DNA from 2 places in the Fusicatenibacter saccharivorans genome. Region 1 is predicted to be linked to the other one. Evidence: riboswitches for the same ligand, from Rfam matches in the RefSeq annotation. Region 1 holds a riboswitch; the other holds the start of a gene.

Evidence for each region. A riboswitch is a leader RNA that binds a small molecule or an ion and turns the genes downstream of it on or off. The one in region 1 is predicted to bind thiamine pyrophosphate.
Region 2: another riboswitch for thiamine pyrophosphate. It lies ahead of PGS38_RS12815 (energy-coupled thiamine transporter ThiT); the one in region 1 lies ahead of thiM (hydroxyethylthiazole kinase).

The regions. Positions count from the first base shown of each region.
Region 1 is NZ_JAQEGR010000008.1:148,824-160,337, forward strand. Features, by position in the region: gene glpK (glycerol kinase GlpK) at 1-26, shown strand, start outside; gene thiC (phosphomethylpyrimidine synthase ThiC) at 105-1,412, opposite strand; gene thiD (bifunctional hydroxymethylpyrimidine kinase/phosphomethylpyrimidine kinase) at 1,438-2,217, opposite strand; gene thiE (thiamine phosphate synthase) at 2,333-2,977, opposite strand; gene thiM (hydroxyethylthiazole kinase) at 2,964-3,785, opposite strand; TPP riboswitch at 3,912-4,023, opposite strand; gene PGS38_RS09390 (Gfo/Idh/MocA family protein) at 4,401-5,378, opposite strand; gene PGS38_RS09395 (ketopantoate reductase family protein) at 5,400-6,356, opposite strand; gene PGS38_RS09400 (ABC transporter substrate-binding protein) at 6,679-7,686, shown strand; gene proC (pyrroline-5-carboxylate reductase) at 7,898-8,695, shown strand; gene PGS38_RS09410 (CYTH domain-containing protein) at 8,877-9,332, opposite strand; gene PGS38_RS09415 (DJ-1 family glyoxalase III) at 9,568-10,119, shown strand; gene tig (trigger factor) at 10,264-11,514, shown strand, end outside.
Region 2 is NZ_JAQEGR010000013.1:61,585-73,098, forward strand. Features, by position in the region: gene PGS38_RS12795 (stage III sporulation protein AE) at 1-243, shown strand, start outside; partial or broken gene PGS38_RS17840 (DUF6783 domain-containing protein) at 267-323, shown strand; gene PGS38_RS12800 (stage III sporulation protein AF) at 350-904, shown strand; gene PGS38_RS12805 (hypothetical protein) at 909-1,478, shown strand; gene PGS38_RS12810 (SpoIIIAH-like family protein) at 1,492-2,211, shown strand; gene PGS38_RS12815 (energy-coupled thiamine transporter ThiT) at 2,283-2,951, opposite strand; TPP riboswitch at 3,017-3,126, opposite strand; gene PGS38_RS12820 (DUF4867 family protein) at 3,279-3,896, shown strand; gene PGS38_RS12825 (L-fucose/L-arabinose isomerase family protein) at 4,006-5,472, shown strand; gene xylB (xylulokinase) at 5,597-7,069, shown strand; gene PGS38_RS12835 (AraC family transcriptional regulator) at 7,088-7,975, shown strand; gene PGS38_RS12840 (YerC/YecD family TrpR-related protein) at 8,072-8,371, shown strand; gene PGS38_RS12845 (DUF1836 domain-containing protein) at 8,432-9,052, opposite strand; gene pcrA (DNA helicase PcrA) at 9,234-11,462, shown strand.

The DNA of each region.
Region 1 (11,514 bases):
GTTACGCCGAAGGATGGGCGAAATAGAAAAAGATTTTGGAAATGCAGAAAAGGAACGGCTTCGTAATGAAAACCGTTCCTTTTCGCGTAAGGTATGTACTGATGTTAAAGAATGTCGATGTGTTCGCCGTTTAAAGCTTTGTTCATGCTTCGAACGGCACAGAATTTACCGCACATCGAGCAGGTATCTTCCTGTTCCGGCGAGCGGTCAGCACGGATGGCTTTTGCAGTCTCCGGGTCCAGTGCGCAGTCCCACTGTGCTTCCCAGTCGAGCACGCGGCGGGCATCGCCCATCTTGTCGTCAATATCACGCGCATGCGGAACACCTTTGGCGATGTCGGCAGCGTGTGCGGCGATTTTGCTTGCGATGATGCCCTGTTTTACATCATCCAGGTTCGGAAGAGCCAGATGCTCTGCCGGCGTTACGTAGCAGAGGAAAGCAGCGCCGTTCATAGCGGCAATTGCGCCTCCGATGGCAGCAGTGATGTGGTCGTAGCCCGGTGCAATATCGGTCACAAGAGGGCCGAGGACATAGAACGGAGCGCCCATGCAGATGGTCTGCTGTACTTTCATATTGGCCGCAATCTGATCCATCGGAACGTGGCCCGGTCCCTCAACCATAACCTGAACGTCTTTCTCCCAGGCACGTTTGGTGAGTTCGCCGAGGCGCACCAGCTCTTCAATCTGGCAGACATCCGTTGCGTCGGCAAGGCAGCCAGGACGGCAGGCGTCACCGAGAGAAATGGTCACATCGTATTCACGGCAGATATCGAGAATCTCATCGTAATACTCGTAGAACGGATTCTCCTCGCCGGTCATGCACATCCAGGCGAACACGAGGGAGCCGCCGCGGGAAACAATATTCATTTTCCGTTTGTGTTTGCGGATCTGATCGATGGTTTTTCTGGTGATGCCGCAGTGCAGGGTGACGAAATCGACACCGTCCTCGGCATGGAGGCGGATGACGTCAATAAAATCTTTGGCGGTCAGCGTATCCAGGTCTCTCTGGTAATGGATCACACTGTCATATACCGGCACGGTGCCGATCATGGCCGGACATTCGGAGGTCAGTTTCCGCCGGAACGGCTGCGTATTGCCGTGGCTCGACAGGTCCATGATGGCTTCTGCGCCCATATTGACCGCGGAGAGTACCTTCTGCATCTCCACATCGTAATCTTTACAGTCTTTCGAAACACCGAGATTTACATTGATTTTCGTGCGCAGCATCGAGCCGATGCCCTCCGGATCGATGCAGGTGTGCAGTTTATTGGCCGGAATGGCAACCTTTCCGCTGGCAACGAGCGGCATCAGGTCTTCCACGGCCATATACTCTTTTTCTGCGACTTTTTTCAGCTCCGGTGTTACAATGCCGCGGCGTGCGGCGTCCATCTGTGTTGCGTAATTGCGTTCCATCTGTTGTTCTCCTTTATTTTCAAAATCAGATCCGGTAAGCGTGGTTCAGCGGTCCCGAGCCGTGGCCGAGATCCATCATGCTCGCGAGTGCGCCCGAAATATACTCTTTTGCGGCGGAAATGGCATCCGGAAGGGAAAGCCCCTTTGCGAGCCCCGATGCGATGGCGCTGGAGAGTGTACAGCCGGTGCCGTGTGTGTTCGGATTGTCGATGCGTTTTCCGGTGAACCAGGTAAATGTGCCGTTGTGATATAAAAGATCGTTGGCATCATTGATACTGTGGCCGCCCTTTAACAGAACGGCACAGCCGCAGGAATCCCCGATCTCTTTTGCGGCGCGTTCCATATCACTTTCCGACTGGATTTTGATGCCGGAGAGAACTTCTCCCTCTGGGATATTCGGTGTGATGACTTCGGCCAGAGGAAAGAGCAGTTTTTTCATCAGGTCAGGCACGCCGCCCGAAGCGAGCGCGGAGCCGCTTGTAGCGACGAGGACCGGGTCCACAACGATGTGTTTGGCCTGGTAGAAGCGAAGCCGTTCGGAGATGACTTCGATCAGTGCCGGGGAGGATACCATACCGATTTTGACGGCGTCCGGGAAGATGTCCGTAAAGACGGCGTCAAGCTGTGCGGCCAGAAACTCCGGTGTTACATCGAAAATACCGGAAACTCCGGTGGTGTTCTGGGCGGTGAGTGCGGTAATTGCCGACATGGCGTAAACTCCGTTTGTGATCATGGTTTTGATGTCTGCCTGAATGCCGGCGCCTCCGCTGGAATCACTTCCCGCGATTGTTAATGCTGTTTTCATGTTTTTCGCGTCCATGAGAATTACTCCTTTGCATTACTTTTCTTTTTGGACAGGCGACAAAGAAAGTGGTGCCCCCAGTCTGCCGCCTGGTGTGAGGATGAATGGTTACGTAAAATTATTTGTTTTCCAGCATGCGCAGAGTCTGTTCTTTCAGAGCCTTCGTTGCGGAAACAATGTCTTTCTGTGCAAAAATGGCACTGATGACGGCGATGCCGCAGATGCCGCTGCCGGAAAGCTCCGTCACGTTATCGCGTGTGATGCCGCCGATGGCGATGACAGGGATTTTAACGGCATTGCAGATAGCAGTCAGCGTTTCGTGGCTGACATCCTCCGCATCCGCCTTGGAACCGGTGTGGAAGACTGCGCCGACGCCGAGGTAATCTGCCCCGCGCTGCTCGGCGAGAATGGCCTGTTCCACGGTCTGTGCCGAAACGCCGATGATCTTGTCCGGGCCAAGCTTTGCACGGACATCGCCGGCCTCCATATCGCTCTGGCCGACATGAACGCCGTCCGCATCCATCTTAGCTGCGATTTCCACGTTATCGTTGATGACGAAAGGAACATGGTATGCGGCACAGAGTTTTTTCAGTTCCAGTGCCTCTTCCATAAAGTGATCCTGGTCAAGATTTTTTTCGCGGAGCTGGATAAACGTTGCGCCGCCCTGCAGAGCCTTTTCCACCTGGCTGTACAGTGTCTCGCCGTTCAGCCAGCTGCGGTCTGTCACAGCATATAAAAGCAGGCCTTTTTTATCGCACTTCATACTTTGCACCTTTCTCCAGCGTCTCGCCGTCCATGTGGTAGATGGCGTCGATGATGCGGTTCCGGTAGGTGGAGTTGCCGTCTTCCGGTTTCATATGGCTCCAGCCGATCTCGCCGGCAAATCCCATCGCGCAGACAGCGGCAGCAGCGGCTTTTAACGGCTCGTCCGGGTTGGCAACGAGGTAAGCGGTCATCATGCCGGAGAGCTGGCAGCCTGTTCCGGTGATGCTTCCCATCTCGGCGCGTCCGTTGCGGATCACGTAGCAGGTGTCAGCATCGGCAACGAGGTCGATCGCTCCTGTGATGGCGACAACACAGTTGTGGTCTTTCGCAAAGTTTTTTGCAAAAGCAACGGCGCTGTCGAGGTTTTCGTCTGTTACTTTATCGGCAACGTCTGCGTCAACACCCTTTGTCGTTCCGCTTCCAAGTGCCAGTGTTTTGATTTCGGAAATATTTCCGCGGATGACGGTGAACGGGATTTTTTTCATCAGTCCGACTGCGGTCGAAGTACGTAAGTGGCTTGCGCCTGCGCCGACTGGATCGAGCAGGATTTTGTGGCCGAGCGAAGCTGCTTTTGCACCGGCACGGTACATGCCGTCGATGCTCGTTCTGTGCAGCGTTCCGATGTTGATGTTCAGACCGCCGCAGATGGAGGTGATATCCTCGACATCCTCCGGTTCATCGGACATGATCGGGCTTGCGCCGCATGCCAGCAGAATATTGGCGACATCGTTTACTGTAACGTAATTTGTGATGTTGTGTACGAGAGGGGTTGTTTTTCTGACATTGTCAAGACAAGTGCCTAACATAATTTTTTGTTCCTCCTGTGTGAGTATTTTTGCAGAAGCAAATTCCCTTGTGGTACTGGAAGAACCTGTTGATGATGTGTTCATAGAGATTAAAAAAGCAGATATACGTGGAGGTATATCTGCAGAAAATGTGCATATCGTATCTCCCTACGTTGGCATTACCCAAATCAGGTTCAGGGTCTAGGAGATGCATCCTACTCTCAGCCCGCTTCGCACGCGAGCTCCCCTTTGCTTTCTGCAGACAATTATATACGCATAAAAACAATTGTGCAAGAGAAAAACGGAAGATTTAAAAAAATTTCAGAAAAATAAAAAAGACATGCAAAATATTGGAAATGTAATGTTATTTGGGTTGACAGAGAAAATAATATCAGCGTAAAATGAAGTATAAAATATGCGTGGAAGACAGGTGAAACGATGGAAGAACAAAGAAGCTTGAACTCTACCAGGACAGCCCGGAGTACACCTTCGACCTGATCCTCGTGGACGTGCATATCGCAAAGCCGATTGATGCGGAATTACTGAAAAAGAAAATTGCAGAGTATTGCAGGTGAAAAGAAGTGCCCCTGCCCGGCATCTGATGTGTGCCGGGCAGGGGCTTTTGATGTGCGAATCTTATTTTTCTTCCTCCGGGTACGTATAGCCCCAGGTTCTGCGGAAGGAGGTCATCAGATCCATGACGTCCTTCGTGTAGTCGAGGTGCATGGCAGATGCATCTCCATTGATGGCGCGTTCCATGTCGGCGAGCTCATAGGCGAGTGCATCGGCGTTGTCACCGGCTTTGATGATTTCGGATTCGCCGGTGGAAGCGTCTGTGATTTTTGCTTCCCAGGCACGCGGGTACTCCATGATCTCGATAAATCCGTTCTCACAGGAAACCATGCCGCGTTTCGGCTGTTTGGAGTGGAGAGAGAGCATCACACTTGCCATCTGTCCTTCCTGATTGGTGAGAAGGAGGCCGGCCTGCTCGTCCACACCGGTCGGAGCGGGCTTTACCTGGGAAAGGAGCTGATCCGGCTTGGAGTCGAAGAACCAGCGGAGGAAGGAGAGTGCGTATACGCCGATATCAAGCATCGCGCCGCCTGCGAGATTCCGGTTGAAGAAGCGGTTCTTCATGTTGTACTCTTTGAAACTGCCGAAGTTCATCGTGATCAGATTGACTCTGCCGAGACGGCCGGAGTCGAGAATTTTTTTCAGCTCTTTGTAGATCGGCATATGGTAAATCGTCATTGCCTCTCCGATGATGACACCTTTTTCTTTTGCAAGCGCTATGGCCTCGTCGAGCTCGTCGCTGTTCAGCGTAATCGATTTCTCAACGAGAATGTGTTTTCCATTGGCAATCGCCTCTTTCATAAAGCCAAGATGCGTGTTGTGCGGCGTCGTGATATAAATGACACCGACCTCCGGATCGGTAAACATCTCATGGAAATCATCGTAAACTTTTCCAATTCCATATTTCTCCGCAAAAGCAGCCGCCTTCTCATGGGTCCGGTTGCCGACCGCGTAAATATTCTTTCCGTTTTTCTGCAGTGCGACCGCCATTTCATTTGCAATCACACCGCATCCGAGTACAGCCCATTTGATTTCTTTCATCGTGAGATTCTCCTATCGTATCTATTTCGCCCAGAGCGGTTCTTCGCTTCCGCTGTAGTCAAACCGTCCGTCGTTTTTCTCTTCCAGTGCTTTGATCATATGGTACGTAAATTCATTGTAAGGCGTTGGAATTCCAAGCTCTTTTCCCATGCGGATCAGCGCACCCGAGAACATATCAATTTCCGTATGGCGTCCCGCATCGAGATCCTGGAGCGTTGAGTAGCGCGCCGTCGGCGGAACCGCACTTCCGCGTCCCGAGGAGACATCCGCCTTGCTGATATCAATTCCCTTTGCCTCCGCAATCGCCATCAGTTCTGCGCGGAGTCCGTCGCTGATCGCCTTCATATGCACACTGTCGCGGTAGCAGCCGACCCCGGCACCGAGAATAGCCTGCGGCAGGTTATTGCAGACATTCAGCCGGAATTTGCTCCATATTTCCTCTAAAATACAATCGGTTGCCCGGTAATGCAGCCCTGTGCCGGAGAACAGATCAAGAACAGCCTGCACACGCTCACTGTCGTACGGCGCCGAAACTTCGCCGAAAATGATGCCGAGCGTCGCCTCAGGGTTGAAAACGTAGCCGTCATTCTCTTTATGAGAAGCTACTTTGATAACAGCATGAAGCAGATGCTCCGCACCGACTTTTTGCGCGATGATCTCCTCACTGTCCACGCCGTTCATCAGACTCATGATCACAGTATTCTCGCCGGTAACGGCAGTAATATTGTCAAGAGCCCCCGGCAGTGCGCCGTATTTGAGCGAGACGATCAGAAAATCCACGTCGTGTGCCTCTTCCGGTGTCCATACCTCCGGGTGATAAACCGTATCGTTAATTTTGCATCCTTTGTTTTTCAGACGCTTCGCCCGTTCCCCGGACGCGATAACGCCAAGCCGGATGTCCTTTTTCTCCGAAAGCCCCCAGATCACATAAGACCCAACCGCTCCGGCGCCCAGAACAGCAACTGATTTTATTTTCATAATAGCCTCCTTTGTAACTGTTTGAATTACCCTTACTATAACAAATTTTGCGGAGATCCTCAATTTGTTTTTCAAAATAGAAAATTTCGGAAAAGGAAGCCTAAATGTGTTGACGGAGCGATAAGGTAGATTGTAGAATGAAAAGAAAATGTACGAAGACAAAATCCGGACGAAAGAAGAACAGAAGGCAAAAGAAAAACAAGAGAAGAAATAAGAAACGAAGGAGAAACGAAATTCGAACATTTCTCCTTCGTTTTTTGCACGCATTTTTACCGGGAAATCATATTCTAAGGTTAGAATGAAAAAACAGGAGAATCTGTTGATGAAAGGAAAATGGCTGACAGGTGCGCTTGTACTGGCAATGGCGGCAGTGACGCTGGCGGGATGCGGGGCAAAAGATGAGACAAAAGAAAAAGTGGAGCAGGTGACATTAAATGAGGTTGCCCACTCCATTTTTTACGCCCCGCAGTACGTGGCAATTGAGGAGGGGTATTTCGCGGACGAGGGCATTGATCTGACGCTGATGACAGGATTTGGTGCAGATAAAGTGCTGACGGCGATGATTTCCGGCGAGGCGGATATCGGGTTTATGGGGGCGGAGGCAACCGTCTACGCGTACCTCGAGGGAACCGCAGACCCGGTTGTGAACTTCGCGCAGCTGACGCAGCGGGCGGGAAACTTTGTTGTGGGAAGAGAGAAAGACAATTCGTTTACCTGGGAGAAATTGAAAAACAAAGAGGTATTAGGGGGAAGAAAAGGCGGTATGCCGGAAATGGTCTTTGAGTATGTTCTGGCGCAGAAAGGGATTGATAAAAAAGACGTAAACATCAACCAGAGCATCGATTTTGGTTCCACAGCTGCCGCGTTCTCCGGCGGGCAGGGGGATTATACGATTGAATTTGAACCGTCCGCGACACTGCTCGAGCAGAAAGGCGACGGCTATGTCGTGGCATCGGTCGGAACGGAATCCGGGTATGTGCCGTATACGTCGTACAGCGTCAAACAGAGTTATCTGAAAACGCACGGCGCAACCGTAGAAAAATTCACGAAGGCACTGCAGAAGGGAATGGACTTCGTGCAGACGCACACACCGGAGGAGATTGCAGAAGTGATTGCGCCGCAGTTTGCAGAAACCGAGCTGGAAACCATCACCGCGATCGTGCGCCGCTACTATGAGCAGGATACGTGGAAAGAAAATCTGATCTTTGAGGAAGAAAGTTTTGATCTTCTGCAGGAGATTCTGGAGCAGGCGGGAGAGCTGGAGAAAAAGGCACCGTACAAGACACTCGTGACAACAAAATACGCCGAAGAGGCCGCCGCCAAAGGCTGATTCCGGCGGAATAGAAAAGCGAAAAAAGACAGAAAAAGACACTTTTCGACATTCGTCGACAAACAGCGACATTTCATTCGAAAAAAATAAAGAAAATTGTAAAAGAAAAGCAGAAAAATAGAGAAAAAGTATTGCAAAAAAGTAAATTTTGTTGCATACTATGGGTGTCGCATATATTTTTTACAACACAGGCATACGGAGGCGAACAGACATGAAAGTAGGTTTTATCGGCGGCGGCAACATGGCGAGTGCCATGATTGGCGGAATGATCCAAAAAGGAGTTGTATCTGCAGATGACATTCTGGTATCGGTCCGCACGGAGAAAAGTGTGGAACGCTTGACCAACCAGTTTGGAGTCCAGGCGACTACGGAGAACGAAGCGGTCGTAGCCGGATCCGATCTTGTATTCCTGGCAGTAAAGCCAAACCAAATAAAAAATATAATAAACCTCGTCAAAAATTTCATCTCACCCGAGAAGATTATCGTATCGATTCTTCCCGGTAAGTCTTTACAATGGCTGGGTACAGAAATCGGAAAACCAACAAAGTTAATTCGCACCATGCCAAACACACCAGCACTCGTCGGAGAAGGAATGACCGGCGTCTGTGCCAATGATCTCGTGACGGAGGAAGAGCTGCAGCTCGTTTTAACCCTCCTGAAAAGCTTTGGCCGCGCAGAAGTTGTTCCGGAGTATCTGATGGATACCGTCACAGGTGTCAGCGGAAGCTCGCCGGCGTACGTATTTCTTTTCCTGGAGGCTCTTGCAGATGCGGCCGTAGCCGAAGGAATGCCGAGAAAACAGGCATATGAATTTGCTGCACAGTCTGTCCTTGGAAGCGCCAAAATGCTTCTCGAGACAGGAATGCACCCGGGAGAATTAAAAGACATGGTCTGCTCGCCAGGCGGAACCACCATCGAAGCGGTTGCCGTACTGGAGCGGGAGAAACTGAGAAGTGCTGTTATTGATGCAACACGAGCCTGCATCCGGAAATCAAAGGGAGTGGATTAGAAGGAGCAGCACCGCCGCTTTGACAGAATGACGCTAATGTGAAAGCAGCAAAAATAAAGAATGTATGCACAAGAAAACAAACCAAAACAAGCAAAAAGCAAGCACAAAAAAGAGTAAAAAAACAAACGAGCGGAAAAATCCCGGCAGCCGTGGAAAAGGCACCGGGATTTTTTCTGGTAATTTATAGTTTTTTTCCTTTACTGAGCGTACTGTTGTGATAATCGGAAGAATAGGTTACATCCTTTCCAAACCATACCGGAGGAACAAAGGCGTTTGCGGATGCTTCGTCCGGAAACTCCACCTCTGCGAGGTAAAGGCCTTCATACGGCGCATCAAAGACATCGAGCTCGATCGTCAGATCCGTTCCGGTAAGCGGCAGCAGATAGCGTGTTTTTGAGATGAGAACGCCGTCTGCCTTTTCCCGCAGATGCAGGTAGGATTCCTTTGTGAGCGGAAGATTATACTCTTCACGCACCATCAGCCCTTTTGACTTGTAGGTCAGATAATATTCGTCGTCAGAGCGGCGGATGCGGACAACCGGTTCGGTGGAAAGATAGCCCTGCTCGATTTTTTTACATGGATAGCTTGTAAGATTTTCCGGAAGCTGATCCAGAAGGTATTTGCGTTCGATTTCCATAAAAGAGACCCCTTCTCGTGATTGCATCACTGCTTTTTTCAAGAGTTTACCATGCTTTTTCCGTGATGTTAAGCGAAATCCGGCTTTTTGCGAAAAAAGTCCTGAAATTTTTATGAAATGCAAGCATTCTGCGGAAAAATGTGGTATAATAGCGGCGGTTTGTTACAAAGAAAAGCAGAGAATATCACGTGACAAAACACACGAGACTGATCATACAACACAGGAGGACAAAACCATGGCAAAGATTTATGTATTTCTGGCAGACGGATGTGAAGAGATTGAGGCACTGACCCCGGTGGATCTGCTGCGCAGAGCCGGAGAAGACGTATGCACCGTTTCTATTATGGGAAGAAAAGAAGTAACAGGATCCCACAAAATCACCATTCTTGCAGATGAAACCATCGAAGAGGGAGAGTTTGATGACGGAGACATGCTGGTACTTCCGGGCGGAATGCCGGGTACATTAAATCTGGCCGGAAACGAGACGCTCGCAGCGCTGATCCGTTCCTATGACGATCAGGAAAAGAAACTGGCAGCCATCTGCGCAGCGCCGAGCATCCTTGGTGTGATGGGCATCTTAAAAGATAAAAACGCTGTCTGCTTCCCGGGATTTGAAGAAAAGCTGGCAGGCGCAAACGTACTCGATGTACCGGCAGTCACCGACAAAAATGTGACCACCGGCCGCGGCATGGGAGCAGCCACTGACTTCGCACTGGAGCTGATCCGTGTTCTGCAGGGAGAGGACAAAGCAAAAGAAATGGCGGAAAAAATCGTATTTCATTGCTAAAAAAAAGCCTAAAAACCACAGAAATATAAAAAAATCACTGGCGTTTTTGAAAAGAGTATGCTATACTCGATAAATGACTGTAGAATGGAGAGGTGTGCAGGTTTTCTGCCGCTTTTCAGATAAATCAAGGAGGAAATTGATAAAATGAGTGTACAGGTCGAAAATTTAGAAAAGAATATGGCCAAACTTACCATTGAGGTTCCGGCTGAAGAATTAGAGAAAGCACTGGAGAAAGCTTACCAGAAACAGAAAAAGAACATCAGCGTTCCGGGCTTCCGTAAAGGAAAAGTTCCGAGAGCTATGGTAGAAAAAATGTATGGCCCGGCAGTATTCTATGAGGATGCTGTAAACAGCCTTGTTCCGGAAGAGTATTCCAAAGCAGCAGAAGAGAGCAAACTGGACATCGTATCCCGTCCGGAGATCAACGTAGAGCAGATCGAAAAAGGCAAAGCTTTCATCTTTACCGCAACTGTAGCAGTAAAACCGGAAGTTACCCTTGGCGAGTACAAAGGTCTGGAAGTAGCAAAAGCTGACACAACCGTTACAGATGAAGAAGTAGAAGCTGAGCTGAAAAAAGAGCAGGAGAAAAATGCAAGAACCATCAATGTAGAGGATCGTCCGGCAGCAGACGGAGATACCGTTACACTTGACTTCGAAGGTTCTGTAGACGGCGTTCCGTTCGACGGCGGCGCTGGAAAAGATTATCCGCTGACCCTTGGCTCCCATTCCTTCATTCCGGGATTCGAAGAGCAGCTCGTTGGCGCAGCTCTGGAAGAAGAGAAGGAAGTAAACGTTACTTTCCCAGAGGATTATCAGGCAGAAGAGCTTGCTGGAAAAGCAGCAGTATTCAAATGCACCATCCACAAAATCGAAGCAAAAGAGCTTCCGGCACTTGATGACGACTTCGCAAAAGACGTTTCCGAGTTCGATACTCTGGATGAGTACAAAAAAGAAATCAAAGACAACCTGACCAAGAAAAAAGAAGAGCAGGCTAAGACAGAAAAAGAGAACGCTGTCGTAGATAAAGCAGTAGAGAACGCAACAATGGAGATTCCGGAAGCTATGATCGATACGCAGGTAGAGAACATGGTTGACGATTTCGCAAGAAGAATCCAGTCCCAGGGTCTGTCCATGGAGCAGTACATGCAGTTTACAGGCGCTACCGTTGATTCCTTAAAAGAGCAGATGAAACCGCAGGCTGTTAAGAGAATCGAGAGCAGACTGGTACTTGAGAAAGTTGCAGAAGCAGAGAACATCCAGATCAGCGATGAGAAGCTGGACGAAGAGCTGGCTAAAATGGCTGAAATGTACAAAATGGAGCTGGATAAATTCAAAGAGCTCGTTGGCGAATATGAGAAAGAGCAGATGAAGAAAGATCTCGCTGTTCAGGAAGCA
Region 2 (11,514 bases), on a different contig from region 1:
TGCTTTGGCGTGACGGCAATGCTGGTACTGCTCGCAGCAGGCATGGTCCCCGCCGTTCAGCTTCTCGTTTCGGGTCTTTCCTTCCGCCTTCTCGCCGCGGCGGCGCAGCCCGTCTCGGACAAGCGGATCGCGGGATGTCTTGCGGCGGCAGGAAAAGGATATGCGATGCTTCTGCGTCTCCTTCTGACCGTAGAAGTCCTGTTTCTGCTGACGATTGCAATCCTGGCGGGAACTTTTTCCTAGAGCGTGTCTGAAAAAGGCTTTTCGCAAACTGGGGCTTGCAGATTGCGGAAATGATTTTTCAGACATGCTCTAGCATGTAGTTGGGCAGGCAGCGGCGGGAGGCGGCATGGTAGAAGAGATTCTGCAGTGGCTTAAGAATATTTCAATTTTTCTGATTTTTATGACAACTGTGCTGAACCTGATCCCGGAGAAGGAGGACAAGAAGCCGGTTCAGTTTTTTCTTGGAATTGTGATGGTACTGATTTTTTTTCAGCCCGTGCTAAAAGCGGGAGGTTTGGAGCAGAAAATGGCGCAGACGCTTGACCGTCTGACGCTGGAAGAGGAGGCAGCAGCAATGGAAAATGTACAGATTCGTGCAGAAAGCTTTGAAAAACAGTATTACGTGGGCACCTGGGAAAAAGAGACGGAGCGCCAGATCCGGATGTATCTGTCAGAGAGCGGCATTCCGGGGGCAGCCGTTTCGGTAACGCTGGAGCCGGGAAACACCGGTGAGGCAAAAGAGATCCGCATTGAAGCGCCGATGCGGCAGACGAGCATTTACCGCGAAGAACAGAAAAAACAGCGGGAAATGCTCGATGAAAAGCTGACAGAGATCAAAAGTGTTTTAAGTGAGGTCTACGGAACCGATCCGGCGCATATTATGGTAGAGATTTCGGAATAGGCCTATGAGGGAAAAGGCAGCGGCGTTTTTCCGGAAACAGAAAAAGGAGCAGTGGATGCTGTACTTCCTGCTGGCGGCAATCGGCGTTGTCCTGCTGCTGCCGACGGGAACAAAAAAGACCAGTGAGGAGACAGAACAGCCGCAGGAGACGGCTGCGCGTCCGGCGGGGGATGCGGGACTTTCGGTGCAGGAGGAGATGGAACAGCGCCTTTGTGACGCACTTTCCCAGATGGACGGTGTGGGCGCAGTGCACGTCGTGGTGACGCTGGAATCCACAGGAAAAAAGATTGTGGAAAAAGATGTCCCAACGCGGAGCACAACGGAGGAAAACAAGAAGGGAGAGGAGACCGGAAGCGTTACATCCGCGTCGCAGGATGAGGCAACTGTCTATGAAAAGACGCAGAACGGGGCCGAGACGCCGTATGTGGTTTCCGAGGAGTACCCGGCGGTGCGCGGCGTGCTCGTCATCGCAGAAGGCGGGGGAAACCCGGTGACGGTACAGGAGATTCAGGAGGCCGTGATGGCATTATTTCAGGTGGGCGCAAATAAGATTAAAGTAGTCAAAATGAAGTAAAGGAGTCAAATGCGTGGAAAAATTAGAACAGGAAATGAATGCACCTGAGAAAATGGCAGAGACACCATCGCCGAAAAAGACGGCCGGGAAAAAGAAAAAATTCCGGAAAAATCAGGTCATCATCACCGCCCTTGCGATCATGATCGCTGTCGCCGGATACATCAACTATGCTGACAGTACCCTGTCCACGAAGGAGAAGGCAGACGGAACCACGGCGGATGCCAGCACCGTTTTAAAAGACATCTCCAGCCTGGACACCGACATCACCGACGAGGTGGATGCCGGCACAGCAGGGGACTCGTCGCGGACCGTCACCGAAACGCCGGGAGAGGCAGTCCTTGCCGGGGCATCTACATACATGGCCCAGGCCAGAATCGACCGCGAACAGATCCGTTCCCAGAACAAAGACACCTTAAATGAAATCATCAACAACACCAACCTCTCCGAAACCGAGCGCCAGAGCGCTGTCCAGAGCATGGTGGAAATGACGGAACTCGTAGAAAAAGAGTCAGCAACTGAACTCCTCCTCGAAGCCAAAGGCTTCACCGACGTCGTTGTAAACCTGACCGGCGAAACCGCCGACATCGTCGTTCCGATGAAAGAAGTAACCGAGGAACAGCGTGCCCAGATCGAAGACATCGTAACCCGCAAAACCGGAATCGGCGTAGAAAACATCGTCATCACCCCCATGAGCTCCGCCGCCGACACAGCCGCAGAGGAGAGTGCTCAGTAAATTTTGATATCCACGTAAAAAATCCGGAAACGCAAAATCATGCGTTCCCGGATTTTTTCACGTAATTCTATTTAATTTGCACCATGTGCTGTTCTTGCAACCGTCTGCAGTGCTTTCTTCACCGGCGGCAGCGAGATCAGAATCACCGTCAGCACACCTTCAGCCAGCAGATAGCTGTAGTTGTAAATAATCGGATACAGCGCCTTTAAAGACTGCGGGAAATTCTCCGGCATATAATCCATCCAGTACAGATACCCGCCTAACGTATGGAAAAATCCCCTCGCCAGCACAGCTACAATATACCCGATCAGCAGCCCGTTTTTCTTCTTTCCAAAGAATCCGGCCACACCCAGCGCCGCAAACGCAAACACATAATCACAGCACACCTGGAACAGCGACAGCACATACGGCCCCTGGATAAACTGCAGCAGTCCATAAGCAAAACCAACGAGAATACCCGTCTTCGCCCCATACCAGTTCGCAATCAGCACAATAAACAGCATCGAAAACAACGTAACCGATCCCCCGTACGGCAGCTCAAACACTTTCACATACGAAGTCACAAACGCCAGCGCCATCCCCATCGCACAAAACGCCAGCTTCCTTGCATCCATTCCCGTCCCCTTACTCTTCTGAGCAGAAAGAACCGAAGCAATCACCACCAGCGCCACCATCAGCACCACGCATCCAACATAACCGGCCGTCGTCAGTCCGCCGTCAGCAGTAACAAAAAAACTCATAAAAAAACCTCCTTCGCATTCCGCTTGGAGGGGCTCACATAAAAACACAGTCCCGAATCACCTCCGAAACCACGTTCCAGCTTCCCTACGCAGGAATTATCCCGTTCAGGTAGTGAGGGTCCGTGAGCTTATCCATGTCCCACGTTCTCAGCCAAAGGCTCCCCTAGCGTCTTATTATTTTAACGTATTAAAGTATACCAACCTCCCCCTTATTTGTCAACCTACCCGTTTTTTCATCCAAATACATGTTGACAAGAAGTACATACAAGTGCTATATTACAATTAGTTCAATCATTAAACTAATTGTACGAAAGGAGCACCAACACAATGCAGATTCTGAAAGTAACAGACGAAGCATTCCGCCAGTACGGCAAAGTCATCAAAGACCTCGACGTCAGCGACATCATCACCGCCATGTCCGAGACCCCATGTCCCGACGACGTAGTCTACGAGCCTTCCATTGAAAGCCTCGAAGCCTGCAAAAGCGCCCAGTCCGTATCCGACAGCCTCTACGGCGGCATGCCGATCCAGATCGGCTACTGCAACGGCCACAACCATTTACTGAACGCCGTAGAATACCACCGCGACAGCGAAATCAACATCGCCGTAACCGACCTGATCCTGATCCTCGGAAAAGAACAGGACATCACCGAAGACCACACCTACGACTCATCCAAAATGGAGGCCTTCTTAATCCCGGCCGGAACCACCATTGAAGTCTACGCAACCACCCTCCACTACGCACCATGCAACGTGGCAGCCAGCGGCTTCAAATGCGTCGTAGTCCTTCCAAAAGGAACCAATACCGACATCACCCTGGAAGAAAAACACACCCCGGAAGACGACCTGCTCTTCGCCAGAAACAAATGGCTCTTAAGCCACCCGGATGCAAACATCGCTGGAAGCGTAGCAGGCATCAAAGGAGAAAACCTCTCGGTAAAATAAAACCAGAGACAAAACCAGAAATCAGAAACACTGCCCCAAAAGAGCAGTTCTGAACATAAAAAGAAACCAAAAACCAAGAAAACCAAAAAAAGGAGGATCTTCAAAAATGATCAACAATACACCGGAAATCAAATTAGGTATCGTTGCAGTAAGCCGTGACTGCTTCCCGAACAGCCTTTCCGAGAACAGAAGAAAAGCAGTCGTAAAAGCATACGACGGAGAAATCTACGAATGTCCAATCATCGTCGAGAATGAAATCGACATGATGAACGCACTCGAAGACCTGAAAAAAGCAGAGTGTGATGCACTTGTTGTATACCTTGGAAACTTCGGACCGGAGACCGAGGAAACCCTGCTTGTAAAATACTTCGACGGACCTTGCATGGTAGTAGCAGCAGCAGAAGAGACCGGCGACGACCTTGTAGGCGGACGCGGCGATGCATACTGCGGCGTTCTGAACGCAAGCTACAACCTGAAACTGCGCAACCTGCACGCATACATTCCGGAGTACCCGGTTGGCGATGCAGAAGACGTAGCAGCCATGATCAAAGATTTCGTACCGGTTGCAACTGCAGTTGTAGCTGTTAAGAACCTGAAAATCATCAGCTTCGGACCGCGTCCGACCAACTTCCTGGCATGTAACGCACCGATCAAACAGCTGTACAACCTCGGCGTAGAAATCGAAGAGAACTCCGAGCTTGACCTGTTTGAAGCATTCAACAAACACGCAGGCGACGAGAGAATCCCGGCAGTCGTAGAAGATATGGCAAAAGAGCTCGGCGAAGGAAACCTGAAACCGGAAATCCTGCCGAAACTGGCTCAGTACGAGATCACCCTGTTAGACTGGATCGAAGCACACAAAGGCTCCAGAAAATACGTAACCCTGACCGGAAAATGCTGGCCGGCATTCCAGACACAGTTCGGATTCGTTCCTTGCTATGTCAACAGCCGTCTGACCAAGATGGGCATCCCGGTATCCTGTGAGGTAGATATCTACGGAACACTGTCCGAGTTCATCGGAACCGTTGTATCCAAAGACACCGTAACACTCCTCGACATCAACAACACCGTTCCGAAGGATATGTATGAGAGCGAAATCAAAGGCAAATTTGATTACACCTTAAAAGATACCTTCATGGGATTCCACTGCGGAAATACCGCTTCCACCAAACTGGCATTCTGCTCTATGAAATATCAGATGATCATGGCAAGAACCCTTCCGGAAGAAGTAACACAGGGTACCCTCGAGGGAGATATCGTTCCTGGAGACATCACCTTCTATCGTCTGCAGAGCACATCTGACGCAAAACTGCGCGGATACATCGCAGAGGGCGAGGTTCTTCCTGTAGCAACACGTTCCTTCGGAAGCATCGGTATCTTCGCTATTCCGGAGATGGGCAGATTCTACCGTCACGTACTGGTAGAGAAAAACTATCCGCATCACGGCGCAGTAGCATTCGGACACTTCGGAAAACCGTTATTCGAAGTATTCAAAATGCTCGGTGTTGAAGTAGATGAGATCGGCTACAACCAGCCGAAGGGTGTTCGTTACCCGACAGAGAATCCGTGGGGCTAATCCGTTCCGGAAGAATCACTGAAAAATAAGAAAGATATGCAGTAACGCATAAGCAAAAGGGCGGAGCAGAGAGCTAGGTCTACTGCCGCCCTTTTTGAAAAAGAGTAGAAAAAGGAGATTCGACATGTATTTTATTGGTGTTGACCTTGGTACTTCCGCTGTCAAACTGCTTCTGATGGACGAGGAAGGCAAAATTGTAAATATTGTATCGAGAGAGTATCCGCTGTATTTCCCGCATCCAGGCTGGTCTGAGCAGAAACCGGAAGACTGGTGGGAGCAGAGCAAAGAGGGAATCCGCGAGCTGGTAAAAGACGTAGACAAATCCCAGGTAGCCGGCATCAGCTTCGGCGGCCAGATGCATGGCCTTGTCATCCTGGATGAGAACGATAACGTCATCCGCCCGGCGATCCTCTGGAACGACGGCCGTACCGCAAAACAGACCGATTATCTGAACACCGTAATCGGAAAAGAAAAACTCTCCGAGTACACCGCAAACATTGCATTTGCAGGCTTTACCGCACCGAAGATTCTCTGGGTGAAAGAAAATGAGCCGGATAACTTCGCAAAAATCTGCAAAATCATGCTTCCAAAAGATTACCTGGCATACCGTCTCTCCGGCGCATTCGTAAGCGACTACTCCGATGCATCGGGCATGCTTCTGATGGATGTCAAGAACAAATGCTGGTCCAAAGAGATGGCAGAAATCTGCGGTATTTCCCTGGAGATGCTGCCGGAGCTCCATGAGAGCTTTGACGCTGTCGGAACCTTAAAACCGGAAGTAGCAGCAGAACTTGGACTGCCGGAGACCTGTAAAGTTGTAGCAGGAGCCGGAGACAACGCAGCAGCCGCAGTCGGAACCGGAACCGTAGGCGACGGCATGTGCAACGTTTCCCTTGGTACAAGCGGAACCGTATTCATTTCCAGCAACAAATTCGGCGTAGACAGCCACAATGCCCTGCACGCATTCGCACACGCAGACGGCCACTATCACCTGATGGGATGCATGCTGAGTGCAGCTTCCTGCAACAAATGGTGGATGGATGAAATCATCCGCACAAAAGAATATACAAAAGAGCAGGAGAACATCACAAAACTTGGCGAGAATAATGTATTCTTCCTGCCGTATCTGATGGGCGAGCGTTCCCCGCACAACAACCCGGATGCAAGAGGAACCTTCATCGGCCTGACCATGGACACCACAAGAGAGGATATGACCCAGGCTGTTCTCGAGGGCGTTGCCTTTGCGATCCGCGATTCCTTTGAGGTAGCAAAATCCCTCGGTATCCAGATCGAGAGAACAAAAATCTGCGGAGGCGGTGCAAAGAGCCCGCTGTGGAGACGCATGATCGCAAACGTGCTGAACATCAAAGTGGACCGTATTGAGTCCGAGGAAGGCCCGGCACTTGGCGGAGCCATGCTGGCAGCCGTTGCCTGCGGTGTCTTTTCATCCGTAGAAGAGGCGGCAGAAAAAATTGTTCGTGTGACAGAGACCATCGAGCCGGAACCGGAACTGGTTGAGAAATATGAGCGCCAGTATCAGAAATTTGCAAAGATTTATCCGACCGTAAAAGATCTGTTTACAGAGCTGCTGCAATAAAAAGAGGTAAGAAATAAGATGAAGAAAGTGGAACATGGGAAAACATTTGACCGGAATGCAGCAAACCCGCCGGCGTTTGAAATCTTTCACAACACCGTGACAGAAGGCTATCCGGAGCACTGGCATACCGCAATTGAAATTATCATGCCGACCAGAGGCGAATATGAGGTTGTTGTCGGAAAAGACAGCTATAATCTCAAAGAGGGCGACATCATTATGATCAATTCCGGCGTTGTACACGGAATGAGATTCGTATCCCAGGGAGAACGGATTGTCATGCTGGTGGAACCGGGCTGTGTGGAGAATCAGGAAGAAATGGAAACGATTTTCCTGCGGCTTCCGGCCATCTACTTCAAAAAAGAGGATGAGGAAGATCCCTTCTATCTGTTTCTACGCAGCCAGATTCTGGAACTGGTGCGGGAATACGATAATGAGGGCGCAGTGATGACGCACAGAATCTGCACCGGCCTCAAAGAGCTTTTTTCAGAGTTTGGCCGCAAGGGCTTTTCGGATGCCAACGCGCAGAATACGTTCGGGGCAATGAAACAGCAGGAATATATAGAGGCTGTTTTAAGCGTCTGCCGTTATATCAATGTCCATTACATGGAGAATCTTTCTCTCGAGGAAGTAGCTACGGTCAGCGGATTTTCCAAGTTCCACTTTACCAGAATTTTCAAGCAGTACATGAACATGACATTCTATGAGTACCTCAATTCTAAACGCGTCAAACGCGCAGAGGAGCTTCTGTATGACAAAAAGATGAGTATCACGGATGTGGCGATGAATTCCGGATTCTCTTCTTTAAGTGCCTTCAACCGTACCTTCAAGACGGTAAAGGCCTGTTCGCCGAGCGATTACCGCAGACAGCGGGAGTCGATGGTACAGGCTTTGCTGATGCAGGGATAAAAGGACTTGTATTTCACACTTTACTGTGCTAAAATGGTAGTATTCCAAGTTATAAGAATGAGATGGGGACTTAATTTTCGTACAGGAGGGCTTGAAATGAACAAGAAACTTCATTCAGAAGCAGTAGACCAGCTTTTTGAGGCAATTTTGTGTCTGAAGAATAAGGAAGAATGCTATACTTTTTTTGAGGATGTATGCACCATCAATGAACTGCTTTCGCTGTCGCAGCGGTTTGAAGTGGCGAAAATGCTGCGGGAGAAGAGAACGTATCTGGAAATCTCCGAAAAGACGGGAGCATCCACGGCGACGATCAGCCGCGTGAACCGTTCCTTAAGCTATGGAAACGACGGATATGAGATGGTGTTTGAACGGATGGAAAAGAAAGAAAATGTGTAAAATCAAAAAAGACGGTGCGATTCCAACGCAGCCGTCTTTTTTGATTTTACACGTTTGTTCTTAATTTTTCTTTTTCGGATCAGAAGGCGCCGCGAGGGATGCCAGTTCATCCACCATGTGCTCGATCATCTGTTTTTTCAGATAGACATCGAAACTCAGCAGACAGATAAACGAAAAGAGCTGGAGAAATTCCCGATCCTCCTCCGGTGAGCTGCCGAACATGGACTTGGATACATCCGCTTTTTTCAGAAGATCTTCTTTTACGGATGCAATTTCTTCTTTTTCCATCTGGAAAATTTCGTCGTAGATATCTTGGATGGAAAAGCCGCTCTCCGTGCCGAAATACCGATCGGTGATCGGGGCGAGCAGTGTCTGGATATCCGTGATCGAGAGGATGTTTTTAAAGTAGTAAATAAAAACCAGAAGCATCATGTGCTCCGGCGAATATTTCTTTTTGACCGGCGGCGGGAGCAGCTTGTTTTTTGCATAGTTGTTGATCATTGTTTTTGTCAGAACCTTATCGGACTCGAAACGGCGCGAAGAAGCGAGCTGTGCGTCCATAAAGGTCGTGACCTGGTCCATATATAAAGCAATGTTCGGGATTTCCCCCGGGCGGATGCCTTCGAGAGAATCCAGTGAATTCAGTAAATCATGAAGAATTTTATCTGAGTCTATCGTCATTTGTTATCACCTCACGGTTCCCATTATATAGTTTTTAATACCAGATAGCAAGGACTTTGCGAAAAAAAAAGTTTCCATGATAAAAATGCAACGTATGTTCGTTCTTACTTGTAACCGGGGCGGATTTGTTATATACTGAGATGCATGTGAAAAGATTCGAAGCAGATGAAGGAGAAAGAACATGAATCAGACAGAAACAGGATTAAACCCGATGCAGATGGAAGCTGTGGAGCACACCGAAGGGCCGCTTCTGATCCTTGCAGGTGCCGGTTCGGGAAAGACGAGGGTACTGACGCACCGCATCGCCTCCCTGATCCGGGACAAAGGCGTCAATCCATGGAATATTATGGCGATCACCTTTACGAATAAGGCCGCCGGAGAAATGCGTGAGCGTGTCGATAAAATCGTGGGATACGGATCGGAGCGGATCTGGGTCAGCACCTTCCATTCCAGCTGCGTGCGGATTCTGCGCCGCCATGCTGAACGTCTGGGATACGCCAACAATTTTGCAATTTACGATACCGATGACCAGAAATCGCTGATCAAGGACATCATGAAACGGCTCCAGATGGATCCGAAACTGTACCGCGACCGTGCGATCATGGCGGCAATTTCGTCCGCAAAGGATGAGATGATCGAGCCGGACCAGTACCGGATTGACGCGGGAATCGACTGGAAGCTGCAGAAGTATGCGGCAGTTTATGCGGAGTATCAGGCAGAGTTAAAGAAAAACAATGCAATGGACTTCGATGATCTGCTGGTACAGACCGTAAAATTATTCCAGCAGTTCCCGGAAGTGCTCGATTATTATCAGGAGCAGTTCCGCTATATCATGGTCGATGAGTATCAGGATACCAACACGGTTCAGTTCCGCTTTGTGAGCCTTCTGGCGGCAAAATACCGCAATCTCTGCGTTGTCGGCGATGATGACCAGTCGATTTACAAATTCCGCGGGGCGAATATTGAAAATATTCTGAGCTTTGAGCATGTATTCCCGGATGCGAAGGTCATTAAACTGGAGCAGAATTACCGTTCCACGCAGAATATTCTGAATGCGGCAAATGAAGTGATTGCGAATAACCAGGGACGAAAAGCAAAACGCCTGTGGACAGAGAATCCGGAGGGTGACCTGATCGATCTGCGGCAGTTCCAGAGCGGTTTTGAGGAGGCGGAGTACGTGGCAGGAGAAATCACGCGCGGCGTCCGCACGGAGGGAAAGAAGTACCGTGATTATGCAATTCTCTACCGTACCAACGCACAGTCCCGTCTTTTTGAGGAGAAACTGCTGCTTGCAAATGTTCCATATAAAATCGTGGGCGGTGTTAACTTCTATGCGAGACGCGAGATCAAGGATCTGCTGGCGTATCTGCGTGTGATCGAGAACCCGGAGGATGACCTTGCGGTACTGCGTATCATCAACGTTCCGCGGCGCGGTATCGGAGCGGCGACGATCAACAAAGTGCAGGACTGGGAGGCAGAGCAGGGCATCCGTTTCTACGATGCACTTCTCGAGGCCGAGTATGTGCCGGGGCTGATGCGGTCTTTAAATAAGATTAAATCCTTCACGTCCTTTTTACAGGTACTCCGCGCGAAAGCAGATTATCTGTCGGTCAAAGAGCTGCTGAATGAAATCATCGAGGAGACCGGCTATGTAGCAGATCTGCAGGCGGAGGGAACCGAAGAAGCGGCAGCCCGCATCGAGAACATCGACGAGCTGATTTCAAAGATTGCGGATTATGAGGAGAGCGCCGAACAGCCATCTCTCGGTGGTTTTCTGCAGGAGGTTGCGCTGGTGTCTGATATCGACTCGGTGGATGAGGAGAGCGATTACGTGTTGTTGATGACACTGCATTCCGCAAAAGGACTGGAGTTCCCGAACGTATTCCTTGCCGGCATGGAGGATGGTATTTTCCCAAGCTACATGACGATCACCGGGGATGATCCGTCGGAGCTGGAGGAGGAGCGCCGTCTCTGCTACGTGGGCATCACGCGTGCGATGCAGCATCTGACATTGACGTGTGCGCGCCAGAGAATGATCCGCGGCGAAGTGCAGTACAACAAGATGTCCCGTTTTGTCAAAGAGATTCCGCGGGAGCTGATTTCCCTGGAGCGGGAGCGCGGGGAGATCGAAGACCGGAAACCGAAGATGGACATTCCGACGAGAGGCAGCGTCTATGCGGCGATGAAGCAGGCATTCCGCGAGAAGCCGCAGCAGGCGAAAACCTTCAGCGCGCAGAAGGCGACGAAACTCGATTACGAAATCGGGGATACGGTGCGCCATATCAAGTTCGGTGTCGGCATTGTCACGGATATCGTGGACGGCGGAAGAGATTATGAAGTTACCGTCAACTTCGACCAGGCTGGTACGAAGAAAATGTTTGCTTCGTTTGCAAAACTGAAAAAGTTATAAGGAGAACGAGAGCGTGCCGGAAAATAAAATTCCGGCACGCTCTTTTTTCGAC